Linked DNA regions of Streptomyces ficellus. The protein of the gene in region 1 binds, or shares a complex with, the protein of each later gene. Links are inferred from orthologs where the notes say so. Each region holds a gene or a part of one and is shown in the gene's direction. Other genes may lie near its edges.

What was found.
Region 2: the proteins of uvrB (region 1) and pcrA are in contact, whole or in part, in a crystal structure (PDB 7EGT), measured with the Thermus thermophilus proteins. The link is inferred for Streptomyces ficellus from one-to-one orthologs. Residues at the interface, in WP_096411307.1 of Thermus thermophilus: Glu23, Leu25, Arg26, Asp27, Gly28, Glu29, Arg30, Phe31, Arg55, Glu326, Asp327, Phe328, Glu379, Ser382, Gln383, His398, Gly400, Arg401; in WP_096412145.1 of Thermus thermophilus: His654, Arg656, Phe657, Gln666, Asp668, Glu669, Lys680, Arg681, Leu682, Ser683, Lys685, Tyr686, Ala687.

What each region holds. Positions count from the first base shown.
Region 1 is NZ_CP034279.1:5,623,275-5,631,098, forward strand. The notes cover bases 3,187-6,095. They hold uvrB (excinuclease ABC subunit UvrB), read left to right. Parts: upstream 3,187-3,523; coding sequence 3,524-5,668; downstream 5,669-6,095. Other genes in these bases: EIZ62_RS25150 (MHYT domain-containing protein), read left to right, coding at 3,187-3,436; EIZ62_RS25160 (TerD family protein), read left to right, coding at 5,815-6,095. Also shown: EIZ62_RS25135 (cupin domain-containing protein), read left to right, coding at 1-252; EIZ62_RS25140 (MFS transporter), read right to left, coding at 357-1,619; EIZ62_RS25145 (methylated-DNA--[protein]-cysteine S-methyltransferase), read right to left, coding at 1,815-2,369; more of EIZ62_RS25150, read left to right, coding at 2,648-3,186; more of EIZ62_RS25160, read left to right, coding at 6,096-6,393; EIZ62_RS25165 (TerD family protein), read left to right, coding at 6,545-7,824. UniProt on the Escherichia coli protein: The UvrABC repair system catalyzes the recognition and processing of DNA lesions. A damage recognition complex composed of 2 UvrA and 2 UvrB subunits scans DNA for abnormalities.
Region 2 is NZ_CP034279.1:2,877,098-2,885,156, reverse strand. The notes cover bases 2,820-5,963. They hold pcrA (DNA helicase PcrA), read left to right. Parts: upstream 2,820-3,214; coding sequence 3,215-5,713; downstream 5,714-5,963. Other genes in these bases: EIZ62_RS12420 (M23 family metallopeptidase), read right to left, coding at 5,734-5,963; EIZ62_RS12430 (C40 family peptidase), read right to left, coding at 2,820-2,839. In the rest of the region: EIZ62_RS12440 (C40 family peptidase), read right to left, coding at 1-909; EIZ62_RS12435 (hypothetical protein), read left to right, coding at 1,141-1,494; more of EIZ62_RS12430, read right to left, coding at 1,574-2,819; more of EIZ62_RS12420, read right to left, coding at 5,964-7,263; EIZ62_RS12415 (esterase/lipase family protein), read right to left, coding at 7,491-8,059. UniProt on the Escherichia coli protein: A helicase with DNA-dependent ATPase activity. Unwinds DNA duplexes with 3'-5' polarity. Translocates on single-stranded DNA with 3'-5' polarity. Initiates unwinding more efficiently from a nicked substrate than double-stranded DNA.

The sequences.
Region 1 (7,824 bases):
ACCGGAAAGGTGCTGTGGGAATCGGCCGACGGGAAGCAGCTGCGCGGCATCTGGCAGATCACGCCCGGCGTGGTGACCGACACCGAGGCCAACGAGCTGTTCGTGGTCGTCAGCGGACGCGCGACCGTCGAGGTCGAGGGCGGGGACACCCTGGAGCTGGGCCCGGGCGACGCGTGCGTGCTGCGCGAGGGCGACCGCACGACCTGGACCGTGCACGAGACGCTCCGCAAGGCGTACCACATCAGCCTCTGAGCCCCCGCGGCCCGTCCCTGCACCAGGCTCCCGCACCCGGATCCCCGCACCCGGATCCCGCACCCGGATCTCCCCATCAGGATCCCGGATCCGGTCCGCGCGGTTCAGCGCTTGACCGCCTCCTGGGACGTGTGGCGCGGGCGGCGGATCGCCAGCGCGGCCAGGGGGAGCAGCAGCAGTGCTCCCACCGCGTTCAGCCAGCCGTACCCCGCCTGGGCGACGATCAGGCCCGCTGCCGCACCGCCGACGCCCGCCGCCGTGTTCATGGTCAGGTCCGACAGACCCTGCACGGCGGCGCGGGCGGCCGACGGCACGGAGTCGGTCAGCAGCGCCGACCCGGAGACCAGCCCGGCCGACCAGCCGAGGCCGAGCACGAACAGTCCCGCCGCGGTCCGCCCGTGGCTCGGCCCGGCCGTACCGGCCAGGAGCGCGGCGAGGGCCAGCAGTCCCACCGCCAGGCCGATCACCGAAAGCCGGCCCAGCCGGTCGGACAGCCAGCCCATCACGGGCGAGAACGCGTACATGCCCGCGATGTGACCGCTGATGACGAGCCCGATCAGCGTGATGCCGGCTCCGTGGTGGCTGAGGGCCACCGGCGTCATCGACATGATCGAGACCATCGCGGTGTGCGAGACCGCCACCGTGACCAGCGCCAGCCGGGCGCGTGGCGACTCCCGCACCGCCCGTACGCCCGCCCGCAGCGACCGGCCCTCGGGCCCGCCGGGTTCCTCCGTCCCGGCCGCGAGCGCCCGTGCGGTCAGGAGCGGATCGGGCCGCAGCAGGACCGCGACCATCGCGGCGGACACGAGGAACACCCCGGCGGCCCACAGGAACGGCCCGGCCGTGGGCGGTATCCCGAGCCCCGACACGCTCCGCCCGGCGGGCGCGGCGATGTTGGGGCCCAGTACCGCCCCGATGGTGGTCGCCCACACCACGGTGGAGATGGCCCGCCCCCGCCGCTCCGGCTCGGCCAGGTCCGCCGCGGCGAACCGGGCCTGGAGATTGGCCGACGACCCGGCACCGAACCCGGCCATGCCGGCCAGCAGCAGCGGGAAGTTGCCCAGGACCGCGGCCAGCACCACCACACCCGCCCCGAGCGCCCCGATCACATACGCCAGGACCAGCCCGGACCGCCGTCCGCGAGCGGCCATCAGCGCGGCCAGCGGCATGGACAGCAGTGCCGTCCCGGCGACCATGGCGGTCGGCGCGAGCCCCGCCAGCGCCTCCGTCCCGCTCACCTCCTGGGCCAGCACGGAGGCCAGGGCGATCCCGGTCGCCACCCCCAGCCCTCCCAGGATCTGGCTGGCGATCAGGACGGCCGAGATGCGCCGCCGCAGCGCGGGCAGGTCGGCGGCCGCGACCGGCACGGTGGCAGCCGAGGACCCGGCCGGAGAGCGCTTGCCAGCCGCAGGGCGCGTACCGGCCGGCCGGGGGTCTGCCGACGGGGTGCCCGCCGACCGTGCGCCCGCGGTCGACGTCGTCACCGGTCCGGGCGCCTCGGGTATGTCGGGGTTGGTAGTCACCGCGGCAGTCTGCCAGCCCCGCCGCGCTCCCTGACAGGCTCAGAACAGCGGCTGCGGCAGCACTCCCTCCAGGGCGAGCAGCCGGCGCTTGGTCTCCAGCCCCCCGCCGAACCCGCCGATCCCCCCGTCGCTCTCCACCACGCGATGGCACGGCACCACCAGGGGCAGCGGATTCGACCCCATCGCGGTCCCCACCGCCTGCGCCGCTCCCGGCTGCCCCACCCGGTCGGCCAGGTCCCCGTACCCGACGACCGTCCCGTACGGCACACCGGAGGCCAGTTCGCGCAGCACCTGCCGGTTGAACCCGGCCGTCAGCGACCAGTCCAGCGGCAGTCCGAAGTCCCGCAGCGCGCCCGCGAAGTAGGCGTCCAGCCTGCGTATCGGCTCGGCCAGCCGCCCCGCCGCGCTCTCCACCAGCTCCGCGCCGAGCCGGCCCGCCAGCCGCTCCAGCGCCCGGTCGCGCACCGCGTCGTCGGCGTGGAACACGACGCTCACCAGTCCCTCGCCCGTCGCGGCGAGCAACAGCGGACCGATGTCGCTGCCGACGACGGCCCACTCCACGACCTGCCCGTCGAACCGCCCCTTGCTGTCCATGTCGACCACCGTACGACCGGCCACTGACAACGCCCGCAGACGTCCCCCGCCGACCACCCTCGACGGCCGTGCCGCCAGAAGACGGCACCGCACGGAGCCCGCACCCCACCGACTCGTAACCGGCCATTATCGACAAATCGCCTGCGTGTGCGGGTCCGGCCCCCGTGCGCCGTAGCCTCGCCCCCCTACCAGCGGGTACACATGGCACCACCGGCGCCGCGTCACGGTCGCGAGGCTTCCGGACGGCGAGGTACACGGAGCGAAGGGCGGACCGCGGCATGCAGGGCACGGTCGAAGGTTTCAGCTACGGCGTGGTCACGCCCGTGGCCGCATTTCTCATGGCGTGCCTGGGCGGCGCACTGGGGCTGCGGTGCACGAGCAGGTCGCTGCGCGAGCACGGTCGTATCAGGCCCGGCTGCCTCGTACTCGGTGCCACCGCCATCGGCTCGGGCATCTGGACCACCCACTTCATCGCCATGACCGGCTTCACCGTCGAGGAGACGCCGATCGGCTACGACCCCGTCACCACGTTCGCCAGCCTGGCCGTGGCGATCGTGATGGTCGGCATCGGCCTCTTCGTCGTCGGACACCGGGGTGCCACCGCGATGGCCCTGGTCACCGGCGGCACCCTCACCGGCCTGGGGATCGCCACCATGCACTACCTCGGCATGGCCGGAATGCGCCTCCCGGGCCGGCTCCAGTACGACACCCCCACCGTCGCCCTCTCGGTCGTGATCGCGGTCGTCGCGGCGACCGCGGCGCTGTGGGCGGCCGTCTCGGTGCGCGGGCTCCTGCCCAGTCTCGGCGCCGGCCTGGGGATGGGCGCCGCGGTCACCGGCATGCACTACACCGGCATGTCCGCCGTCAGCGTGCACCTGCACGACGACGGCTCGCTGACGGGCGGCGGCGACACCGCGATCACGCTCCTCGCCCCGATGCTGGTCGGACCGGTGGCGTTCCTGCTGCTCGCCGGGTACGTGGTGATGGTCGACCCGATGCTGGTCACGGGCGACGGCGGGCGGCGCCGTCCCGTGCTCGCGGTCCCCCGCCGCACCGGCGACCGCTGACGGCCCGCGACCGCCGACGGCCCGCGAGCGCTGACGCGACAGCCCGCTCGACCCCCGACTGTCAGTGCCGGGTCGTACGGTGGTCTCATGCGGCCCGTTTCCAAGATCGAACGCTCGGTGGCGCCCTTCGAGGTCGTCAGTCCCTACCAGCCCAGCGGTGACCAGCCGACGGCCATCGCCGACCTGGCCCGGCGTATCAACGCGGGCGAGAAGGACGTCGTCCTCCTCGGCGCGACCGGCACCGGCAAGTCGGCGACGACCGCCTGGATGATCGAACAGCTCCAGCGCCCCACCCTGGTGATGGCGCCGAACAAGACGCTGGCCGCCCAGCTGGCCAACGAGTTCCGCGAGCTCCTGCCGAACAACGCGGTCGAGTACTTCGTCTCGTACTACGACTACTACCAGCCCGAGGCGTACGTCCCGCAGTCGGACACCTACATCGAGAAGGACTCCTCGATCAACGAGGAGGTGGAGCGGCTGCGCCACTCGGCGACGAACTCGCTCCTGACCCGCCGCGACGTCGTCGTGGTGGCCTCCGTCTCCTGCATCTACGGCCTCGGCACGCCACAGGAGTACGTGGACCGGATGGTGCCCCTCAAGGTGGGCGAGGAGATCGACCGGGACCAGCTGCTGCGCCGCTTCGTCGACATCCAGTACACCCGCAACGACCTGGCCTTCGCCCGCGGCACCTTCCGCGTGCGCGGCGACACCATCGAGATCTTCCCGGTCTACGAGGAGCTGGCCGTCCGGATCGAGATGTTCGGCGACGAGATCGAGGCGCTGTCCACCCTCCACCCCCTCACCGGCGAGGTCATCAGCGACGACCAGGAGCTGTACGTCTTCCCGGCCAGCCACTACGTGGCGGGACCCGAGCGCATGGAGCGGGCGGTCAACGGCATCGAGCGGGAGCTGGAGGTGCGCCTGGCCGAGCTGGAGAAGCAGGGCAAGCTGCTGGAGGCCCAGCGACTGCGCATGCGCACCACGTACGACATCGAGATGATGCGCCAGATCGGCTCCTGCTCCGGCATCGAGAACTATTCGATGCACTTCGACGACCGTGAGCCGGGCTCCCCGCCCAACACCCTCCTCGACTACTTCCCCGAGGACTTCCTGCTCGTCATCGACGAGTCCCACGTCACCGTGCCGCAGATCGGCGCCATGTACGAGGGCGACGCCTCCCGCAAGCGCACCCTCGTCGACCACGGCTTCCGGCTCCCCTCCGCCCTCGACAACCGCCCCCTCAAGTGGGAGGAGTTCCAGGAGCGGATCGGCCAGACCGTCTACCTGTCCGCGACGCCGGGGCAGTACGAGCTCTCCCGGGGCGACGGCTTCGTCGAGCAGATCATCCGCCCCACCGGTCTCGTCGACCCCGAGGTCGTCGTCAAGCCCACCGAGGGCCAGATCGACGACCTGGTGCACGAGATCCGGCTGCGCACCGAGCGGGACGAGCGCGTCCTGGTCACCACCCTCACCAAGAAGATGGCCGAGGACCTCACCGACTACTTCCTGGAACTGGGCATCCAGGTGCGCTACCTGCACAGCGACGTCGACACCCTGCGCCGGATCGAGCTGCTGCGCGAACTGCGGGCCGGTGAGTACGACGTCCTGGTCGGCATCAACCTGCTCCGTGAGGGCCTCGACCTCCCCGAGGTCTCCCTCGTGGCCATCCTGGATGCCGACAAGCAGGGCTTCCTCCGCTCGGGCACGTCACTGATCCAGACGATCGGCCGCGCCGCGCGCAACGTCTCTGGCCAGGTCCACATGTACGCGGACACCGTCACCCCGGCCATGGCGAAGGCCATCGACGAGACCAACCGCCGGCGGGAGAAGCAGGTCGCCTACAACACGGCCAACGGCATCGACCCCCAGCCGCTGCGCAAGAAGATCAACGACATCGTCGCGACCATCGCGCGCGAGGAGGTCGACACCGAGCAGCTGCTCGGCACGGGCTACCGCCAGGCCAAGGACGGCAAGGGCGCCAAGACCCCCGTCCCCTCGCTCGGCTCCAAGCCCGCACAGGGCGGCGGCAAGGCGGCGGCCAAGGCGGGCGGCACGGGCGCCCTGGTCAGCGACCGCCCGGCGGCCGAACTGGCCGGAATCATCGAGGAGATGACCGAGCGGATGCGGGCGGCGGCCGCGGAGCTGCAGTTCGAGGTGGCGGCCCGCCTCCGGGACGAGGTCAGCGAGTTGAAGAAGGAACTCCGGCAGATGAGGGAGGCGGGCATCGCCTGACACCCCGGCGACACGACGGGTCCGGTGTGTTGCAACACCGCCACAAAAGCGGACCTGATCTGATGCCGCCCCGCGGCCGCTGCGTAGGGTGCTGCCCAACCGCACTCTTCAACGGTCGCGGGGGACGCAACGAGAGGGGACAGCGCGTGACGGTCAACATGACCAAGGGTCAGGCCATCAGCCTGCAGAAGAGCGACGGGGGTACTCTCACCGCGGTGCGGATGGGGCTCGGCTGGCAGGCGGCGCCGCGCCGCGGTCTGTTCGGCTCACGCACCCGTGAGGTCGACCTCGACGCCTCGGCGGTGCTCTTCGCCGAGAAGCAGCCGGTGGACGTCGTCTTCTTCCGCCACCTGGTCAGCGACGACGGATCCGTCCGCCACACCGGCGACAACCTGGTCGGCGGCGCTGGGCAGGGCGGCGACGACGAGGCGATCCTCGTCGACCTCCAGCGGGTCCCGGTCCACATCGATCAGATCGTCTTCACGGTGAACTCCTTCACCGGCCAGACGTTCCAGGAGGTCCAGAACGCGTTCTGCCGCATCGTCGACGAGACGAACGGCCAGGAGCTCGCGCGCTACACGCTGGACGGTGGCGGTCAGTACACCGCGCAGATCATGGCCAAGGTGCACCGCGCCGGGGCCGGCTGGCAGATGACGGCCCTGGGCAGCCCGGCCGTCGGCCGGACGTTCCAGGACCTGATGCCGTCGATCCTGCCGCACCTGTAGGCGCACGGCCGGAGGCGTACCGCGTCCGGCCGCACACACCACCCGCAGCTCCCGGAGGCGAGACCGCCGGGAGCTGCGGTTCACACCCGAACAGACGAGACACAGCGGTAGCGCGGCACCGAGACGCTGAGACAGCCAGGGGGACACAGGCATGACGGCCGAGCTGGTCCGGGGGCAGAACCATCCCTTGCCCCACACCCGACTGGAGATCCGGGTGTCGGCCGGTGAGCCGGTCGTCGCCGGGGCGACCCTCGGCGACGAGGACGGCACGGTCGCCGGCCCCGACCGGATCGCGCACCCGGGCTCGCCCGCGCTGCCGGGCCTCGAAGTGTCGCGTCAGGCGGCGGCGGACCACCGGCTCGCCGTGGACCTCGACGCCCTGCCCGGGACCGTCCACCGGGTGACCGTGCTCCTCGCCCTGCCGGGCGGCGCGGGCGGCGCGACCCGGTTCGGCGCCCTCCCCGCACCGTTCGTCGCGGTCACCGCCCTCGACGGCACCGGGGTCGCCGGCTACACCATCACCGGGCTGGACACCGAGTCGGCCGTCGCCGCCCTGGAGCTGTACCGCCGTCAGGGCGCCTGGAAGGTGCGCGCCGTCGGCCAGGGGTACGCGGGCGGGCTCGCCGAGATGCTCGCCGACCAGGGCGTCGCCCGCCCCGCCGAACTGGCGGCCACCATCCTGGAAGCGGTCGCGAGCGGGGCGAGCCGGACGGTCGCCGCGCCCCCGGCCCGTACCGCCGAGGGCGACCGGGCCCGGCACGGCGCCGCACTGACCGCCTCCGGGGCGCCCGGCGACACCAGCCCGACCGCCCCCGCCGCCACACCCGCACCCTCACCCGCGCCAACAACGCCCGTACCGCCCGCGCCCACCGGCCCCATCAGCTACGCCCACCCGCGCCGGGCCGCCTCGGCCACCCCGCCGCCTCCGGCCGGTACCGACGCCGGCCCGGCCGCGCGACCCGAGCCGGCCCACCCGGCCGAGCCCGGCCGGCCCGCCGCTCCCGTCGCCGGCGACGCGACCGGCTGGTCCATGGACGAGCGCCTGTACAACCAGGTCTGGGGCATGTTCGAGGACCTGGCCCGGACCACCGCCGCCTACCGCAGCGCCGTCGACTTCGCCGAGTCCCGCATGGACCAGGAGCTCGACCGCGTCCTGTCCGACCCCCGCAGCCGGATCGGCTCCGCCGGGGACACGGCCCGTGCCACGGCCCGGGCCAGGCGCGACGAGCTGACCGCCCGGGCGCGCGAGGCGCTCGACCGGGACCTCGCGCAGCTCACCGCGGAGTCGGAGGTCGTGGAGCCCGCGCTCCCGGTGGCCTACGCCGGCTGGGACAACCCGGTCTGGCACGGCTACCGGGTACCGCGCGAGGCCCCGATGGCGGTGCGCCTCGGCGACCTCCACCTCCCCGAGAGCCCCGGCCTGCGCATCCC
Region 2 (8,059 bases), 2.7 Mb from region 1 along the record:
CGAGTAGAAGAACACCAGGTCGCCCGGGGCCAGCGCGGACCGCGGCACCCGTCGGCCGGCGTCGATCTGGCTGTAGGTGGTGCGGGGCAGCGCCACCCCGGCGGAGCGCCACGCGGCCTGGGTGAGCCCGGAGCAGTCGTACGAACCCGGGCCGGTCGCGCCCCACACGTACGGCTTGCCGAGGGCGCCGTACGCGTACGCGACGGCCTGCGCGGCGCGCGTGCCCTGCACCGGGGCGGCGGCGCCGACGGGCGCCGGGCCGGTCGCCGCGCCGGCCCCGGCGGAACCGCCGTCGTAGGCGGCGCGCTGGGCGGCGGTGAGCCGGTCGAGGAGCTTCTCGGCGGCCCCGATCCGGTCCTGGACCGTCGCCTTGTGGCGGGCGAGTTCGGCCCGCCGCGCGGCCAGGTCGCGGAGCCGGCCCGTGGCCTCGGAGTGCAGCCTGGCGAGTTCGGCGGCCTGGCCTGCGGCGGCGCCGACCGCCGCGGCCTGGCGGTCCCCGACCCGGTCCGCGACGGCGGCGCTGCGGAGGTAGGCGTCCGGGTCGCTGGACAGCAGGAACCGGGCGGCGGGGTCGAGGCCGCCACCCCGGTACTGGGCGGTGGCCACGGAGCCGAGCGCGTCGCGGGCGGCGTTGAGACGGGCGGTCCGGCGGGCGGCCTCGTCGCGCAGGGCCTTGAGCGCCGCCTCGGCCCGCTCGGCCTCCTCCTTGACGCCGTTGTACTTCTCGGTGGCCTCCTCGGCCTCCTGGTACAGCCGGTCGGCCTGTGCCCTGACCTGGGCGGGCGTCTGGCGGGGTTCGGCGTGTCCGGAACCCTCGAAGGCGGTGGCGGTGGCCGCCCCGGCCAGTGCCAGGGTGACGGCGGCACGGCCGCTCAGCGGGTGCTGCCTGGGTTTCCGGTGCGCTGCCACGAGGGCGGTCACTTCCCTTCGCCGGGGGTGGGTCTGGGGGAGGACGCTAAACCTGGAGGTCACGGCCCGGCGGCGGCATGACCGCAATTGGCCCCAGGTGAGGGTTCACGAACGAATTCGCCGGAGCGGGCACGCTCGGAATCCCGCATTCCGTATCAGCCGCGACCGATGCGACCGTTGAGGCAACCCTGGCCGGGGGCCGGTGATATGGCCCCGGTTAGGGTGCGGCCCATGGACGCACTCATCAATGTCTTCGTCGCACTGCACGTCATCGGTATCGCCAGCCTGCTGGGCGGCTTCCTGACCCAGATGAAGGCGATGGGTGAGGGAACGGCGCGCTTCAGCCCCGCGATGCTGCACGGCGCCCTGACCATGCTGGTCACCGGCGTGGCCCTGGTCGGCCTCAACCAGGCCGACGACCAGGCCGTGAACAACGTCAAGATCGGTGTGAAGCTCGCGGTCCTAGTCGTCATCCTCGCCCTGGTCTACGTCAAGCGTGACGAGGAGAGGGTCGACAAGGCGTTCTTCGGGGCGGTCGGCGGCCTGACGGTGGCCAACATCTTCATCGCCACGCTCTGGACCTGACCGCCGGCCGGCGGGCCCGGCGGAACCGTCAGGCCCGCCGCGCCCGCCGTGCCCGCCGGGGTCGTTCGTCCGCCTCGGGTCAGGCCGGGCGCACGGCGCTGTGCACGGGCATGGAGTACACCGACTCCTCGCGGACGCTGTCACCGGGCCTGGGCGCGTGGATCATCTTCCCGTCGCCCCGGTAGATCCCGACGTGGCTGACGTCGTCGTGGAAGAACACCAGGTCCCCCGGGCGCAGGTCCTCCACGGCCACCCGCTGCCCTTCCATGACCTGCTCCCGCGTGGTGCGCGACAGGTAGACCCCCGCCGCCCGCCACGCGGCCTGGGTGAGCCCGGAGCAGTCGTACGAGCTCGGGCCCGTCGCGCCCCACACGTACGGCTTGCCGATCTGGGCCTCGGCGAAGGCGAGGACCTCGCGGGCCTTGGCCGTGGGACCACTGCCGCCGTCCAGCCCCACGCCCGCCGGCGCCGGCCCCGGCGCCTGTGCCTGCGCCTGCGCCTGCGTGAAGCCCAGGTCCGGCGCGTGCGCCTGCGTGAAGCCCGGCTCCTGGCCGGGCGCCTGGCCGAGGTTCACGCACGGCATCTCCGCCCGTACCCGCTCCCCGGCCGTCAGCCGGGCGAACAGGGCCCGCGCCTCGGCAAGCTTGCGCTGGACGGTCTGCTTGGTGGTGCGTAGGGAGGCCTGCGAGGCGGCGAGGGTGTCCGGCTCCGACGTCGCCGCCGGCCGCTGCTCCTCTCCGCCCCAGGTCCCGGCCGCGACTGCCGCCGTGGCTGCCGTCGCCGGCGGCTCGTACGGCGTGAGCGGTTCGGGTTCCCGGTCGGTGAGCCGGTCCATCAGCTGCGTCCGGTCCATCAGCTGTGTCCGGTCCACGGAGTCCTGCGGGTCGTCCGCGAGGGTCAGCGAGGCGGCCGGGCCGGGTCCGCCCGAGCGGTACGGGGCGGCCTCGGGGGCGCCGAGGGCGCGACGGGACCCGTTCGGCGCTTCCGTACGCCGCGCGGCGCCGTCGGCCGTCCGGCCGGCCTCGCGCCGCTGCGGGGCCGGGGCTTCCGTGGCCTTGGGGATCCTGGGGAACTGCAGCGTCGCCGTGCCCGCCTGCCGGTAGAGGTCGTCGACCTTTCTCTGGACCTCCTCGACCGTCGGCCTGCCGTCCGGCTTGCTGTCCGGGTCGCTCACCGGCGTGGCCGGTCCGTCCGTCCGGGGTGCGGCGGTCGCGCTCTGTGACGACAGGAGCGTGACCGAGGCCAGGGCGGCGGCCGTCGTGACCCCGACGGCGGGGGAGTGGGCATGCAGGGTCTGCAAGGTGCGCGGTGCGCGCGGCTTGCGATGCGACGCCAAGGCCGGCATCTCCTTCCGTGGACCGCCTACCGGGTTAGCTGTCAGGTTCGGGCGGAACGGAAGGTGCCCTACGGCCGTGCCCGAGGGGCTGCGGGCCGATTCACCTCGGTCGTGCGTGTGGGTCCCCGGTTCCGAACTGCCCCGAGGGCAGCACGAATTCGGCGTGGGCGATCCGACTGGCGTGGTTCGCCGAAGAGAAAACGGACCGCCTGGGCGAGCACGCTAGCCAACCTGTGGTGGTGCTGTGAAGGATGATGTTCGATATGCCCGATACGTTTCCGTGACCTTGGCGTGATGTCGCCGACTCGGTACGGAGGGTGACGAATCGGGCCGGTTCGCGGTTCGTCCACGGGTGTCAGTGGGGCCGCCTAGACTCGATAGGCGATGAGCAGCCTCTTTGACGACAGCTTCCTGGCGGACCTCCGGAACCACTCCGAGGAGCCCCCGCCGCCGCCCGAGGACTCCGAGGGCCCCGGGGACGCCCCGGCCGCGGAGGAGGTCCCGCACGACCTCTTCGGGGACCGTTTCGACGTTCCCCCGCCCCGGGACACCCACTACCGCGACGGCGCCCACCGTCCCGTCGTCGACCCCGCCGCGCTGCTGGAGGGGCTGAACGAGCAGCAGCGCGCCGCCGTCGTGCACACCGGCTCCCCGCTGCTCATCGTCGCCGGTGCCGGATCGGGCAAGACCCGGGTGCTGACCCACCGCATCGCCCACCTCCTCGGCACGCGTCACGTCCACCCCGGCCAGATACTGGCGATCACCTTCACCAACAAGGCCGCCGGCGAGATGAAGGAGCGCGTCGAGCAGCTCGTCGGCCCGCGCGCCAACGCCATGTGGGTCATGACCTTCCACAGCGCGTGCGTCCGCATCCTGCGCCGCGAGTCGAAGAAGCTCGGTTTCACCTCGTCCTTCTCGATCTACGACGCCGCCGACTCCAAGCGGCTGATGGCGCTGGTCTGCCGCGACCTGGACCTGGACCCGAAGAAGTTCCCGCCCAAGTCGTTCAGCGCCAAGATCTCCAACCTGAAGAACGAGCTGATCGACGAGGAGACCTTCGCCGACCAGGCCGCTGGGGGCACCTCCCACGCCGAAGGCGTAGGGGGAGGCTTTGAGAAGACCCTCGCCGAGGCGTACCGGATGTACCAGGCGCGGCTGCGCGAGGCCAACGCCCTGGACTTCGACGACATCATCATGACGACGGTGCACCTGCTCCAGGCGTTCCCGGACGTCGCCGAGCACTACCGCCGCCGCTTCCGGCACGTCCTGGTCGACGAGTACCAGGACACCAACCACGCCCAGTACACGCTCGTCCGCGAGCTGGTCGGCACCGGGTACGAGGACCTGGACCCGGCCGAGCTGTGCGTCGTCGGTGACGCCGACCAGTCGATCTACGCCTTCCGCGGCGCGACCATCCGCAACATCCTCCAGTTCGAGGAGGACTACCCGGACGCCACCACCATCCTGCTGGAGCAGAACTACCGCTCCACGCAGACCATCCTCTCCGCCGCCAACGCGGTCATCGAGCGCAACGAGAGCCGCCGCCCCAAGAACCTGTGGACCAACGCCGGCGAGGGCGCCCGCATCACGGGGTACGTCGCGGACACCGAGCATGACGAGGCGCAGTTCGTCGCCGACGAGATCGACCGGCTGACGGACGCGGGCGACGCCAAGGCCGGTGACGTCGCGGTCTTCTACCGGACCAACGCCCAGTCCCGTGTCTTCGAGGAGATCTTCATCCGCGTCGGCCTGCCGTACAAGGTCGTCGGCGGCGTCCGCTTCTACGAGCGCAAGGAGGTCCGGGACGTCCTCGCCTACCTGCGCGTCCTGGCCAACCCCGAGGACACCGTCCCGCTGCGCCGCATCCTCAACGTCCCCAAGCGCGGCATCGGTGAGCGCGCCGAGGCGATGGTCGACGCGCTGGCGCTGCGAGAGAAGATCACCTTCCCGCAGGCGCTGCGCCGCGTCGACGAGGCGTACGGCATGGCGGCCCGCTCGGCGAACGCGGTGAAGCGGTTCAACACCCTCATGGAGGAGCTCCGCACCGTCGTCGACTCGGGCGCCGGCCCGGCGGTGGTCCTCGAGGCCATCCTGGAGCGCACGGGATACCTGGCCGAACTCCAGGCCTCGACCGACCCGCAGGACGAGACCCGTATCGAGAACCTCCAGGAACTGGCCGCCGTCGCCCTGGAGTTCGAGCAGGACCGCGGCGAGGGCGAAGGTACCGGCACCCTGGCCGAGTTCCTGGAACAGGTCGCCCTGGTAGCCGACTCCGACCAGATCCCCGACGAGGACGAGGAGGGCTCCGGCGTCATCACGCTGATGACGCTGCACACCGCCAAGGGCCTCGAGTTCCCGGTGGTGTTCCTGACCGGCATGGAGGACGGCGTGTTCCCGCACATGCGCGCCCTCGGCCAGACCAAGGAGCTGGAGGAGGAGCGCCGCCTGGCGTACGTGGGCATCACCCGCGCCCGCGAGCGGCTCTACCTGACGCGGTCGACGATGCGCAGCGCGTGGGGGCAGCCCTCCTACAACCCGCCGTCGCGGTTCCTGGAGGAGATCCCCGGCGCGTACCTGGAGTGGAAGCGCACGGGTGCGACGGCCAAGCCGTCCGGCCCGGTGTCCGGCATCGCGTCGTCGCTGTCCTCCTCGCTGTCGTCACGCTCGCGGTCCGCCGGCCCCTCCGGCTTCGCCACGCGGCGTACGACGGACAAGCCGGTGATCTCGCTGGCGGTCGGGGACCGGGTGACGCACGACCAGTTCGGTCTGGGCACGGTGATGGCGGTGACGGGAGCGGGCGCGGACGCGCAGGCGACCATCGACTTCGGCGACGAGAAGCCGAAGCGGCTCCTGCTGCGGTACGCGCCGGTCGAGAAGCTGTAGGGGCCGGGCGGCCCCCGGGCTCAGGAGGTCGGGTCGAGGCCGTGGCCCCGCAGCCACGGCAGCGGGTCGATCGCGGCGCCGCCGCCGGGCCGTACCTCGAAGTGCAGGTGCGGTCCGGTGGAGTTGCCGGAGTTGCCCGAGTAGGCGATGACCTCGCCGGCCTTGACCTCACCGGAGCGGATCTTGGTGCTGCTGAGGTGGCAGTACCAGGTCTCGGTGCCGTCCTTGGCGGTCACGATCGCCATGTTCCCGTACGCGCTGTTCCACTGGGTGCGTACGGTGCCGTCGGTCGCGGCCATCACCGGCGTCCCGTACTGCACGGGGAAGTCGATCCCGGTGTGCAGGGACATCCAGTTGACGCCCGCCTGACCGTACTGCGCGCTGAGCTGGTGCAGGGCGACCGGGAGCGCGAACTTGGGACGCAGCGCCTCCTTGCGGGCCGCCTCCGCCTCGCGCTTCTTGCGCTCCGCCTCCTGGCGCTCCTTGAGGTCGATGCGCTCCTGGGTGCGGCTGGCGCGGTCGCCGAAGTCGCGGGCGTCGGCGCTGAGCGCGGCCAGCTGGGTGTCGAGTTCGCTGTTGGCGACGACCGGCTTGACCGTGGCCGGGTCGGCGGCGGTCACCGTCTTCTCGTCGCTCTTGGTCTCGCCGGTGCCGCCGGGGTTGAGGCCGCTGACGGACGCGGCGGCGATGCCGGCGACGCCCATCACGCAGGCCGAGGGCACGGCGACGGTCAGCAGCGCGGAACGCTTCGCGGGGGTGCGGCGGCGCCCACGGCTGCCGCCACCGCCCTGGCCGGCGCGGCGGCTGGGGCGGGGGGCGACGGGCGTGAGCGCGGTCTGGGTGAGGCTGTCGTGCAGGCCCTCGGACCCGGTCGCCTGCTCGGCCCCGTGCTCGGGCTCCGGGGTGAACTCGGCCCCGTGCTCGGCCTCGTGAGCGAACTCGGCCTCAACAGCGAACTCGGGCTCGGCGGTGAACTCGGACTGCGGGGTGAACTCGGGCTCCAGGGTGAACTCGGGTTCGGTGGCGAGCCCGGTCTCCGTCAGGTGCCTGGTCTCCGTCAGGTGCTCGGCAGGCGTCTGCGCCGGGTGCGCCTGGTCGGCCGCCGCGTAGTCGTACTGCTCGGGGACGGTGAACGTCTCGGTCGGCGCGGGGGCATGGTTCCAGGCGGTGGCGTCATAGGCGCCGGTCTCGAAGGCGGCGGTGGCGCCGGCGGCCTCGGCGGTCAGGTTCCACTGGCCGGTGGTGTCGTACGCGCCGCTCGCCTCGCTCCACGCGCCGGCGTCCCACTGCCCCGTGTGCTGGGAGTACTCGGCGTACCCGGTCGTGTCCGTCGTGGCCCACTGCTGGGTCGCGGCGGCGGCGCCCCACTGGGAGGAGTCGTACTGGCCGCTGTGGTCGGCGTAGTAGCCGCTGCCGCTGCTGTCGTAGGCGTTCGCCTGGACGTTGTCGTACGTGCCGGGAAGGGCGCCGAAGAGGGGATCGGTGGCGAAGCTGCCGGTGGAATACGCGTCGTCTCCGACGTACCCGGCGTGGGGGGGCTGGTCGTTCACCAACTTCTCTCTCGCCTCGGCAGCAGAACCAGATCCGGGCGGCCCCGGCTACGGGGGACCCAGAGGGGGAAAGCAGTGGGCGCGACTGTACCCGGCGGTATGCGCAAGCGACAATCTTCCGTGGGTTTTGGCCCAGCGGGAAACGGGCATTCGGCCGCCTTTCGGCGGAGTGCGGGCAGAGCCTTGGCCCTACGTTCGAGAGCTGTTCGAAACCGGAGTGGGTCGCGTCAGGCCACGGACGCGGAATCAGATGTTCCGGCGGTCGCCCCACCGGAGTCCAGGACCTGGCGGACGCCCGCCGCGACCGCCGGGTGCACCGGCAGGGCGAGATGACCGATGCCCGTGACGCGCACGTTCTCCGCGACCAGGTCCGGATGCTCGACGCGCGCCGTCTCCACGGGAACCATCCACTGGTCCAGATCGCTCCAGAAACCCACGAAGCGCGTACGGCAGCCGGGCGCGGGGGCGCTGAGCTCCCGCAGTACGGACGAGCCGGGGCGCATCTGGCGCACCAGGGGGTGCGCGCCCGCGAGCGGTGCGACGGTCGTGCCCGCATGCGGCGTACCGAGGGTGACCAGGGTGCGTACGCGGTGGTCGCCGCCGAGCCGCTGTACGTAGTAGCGGGCGATCAGCCCGCCCAGGCTGTGGCCCACGATGTCCACCTCGCGGTGGCCGGTGCGGTCGCAGATCTCCTCGATGTGACGGCCGAGCAGCTCGGCGGCGGCGCGGACGTCGCAGGTCAGCAGCGAGTAGTTCAGGGACTCCACATGGCGCCGGCCGTGCCGGACGAGGGAGC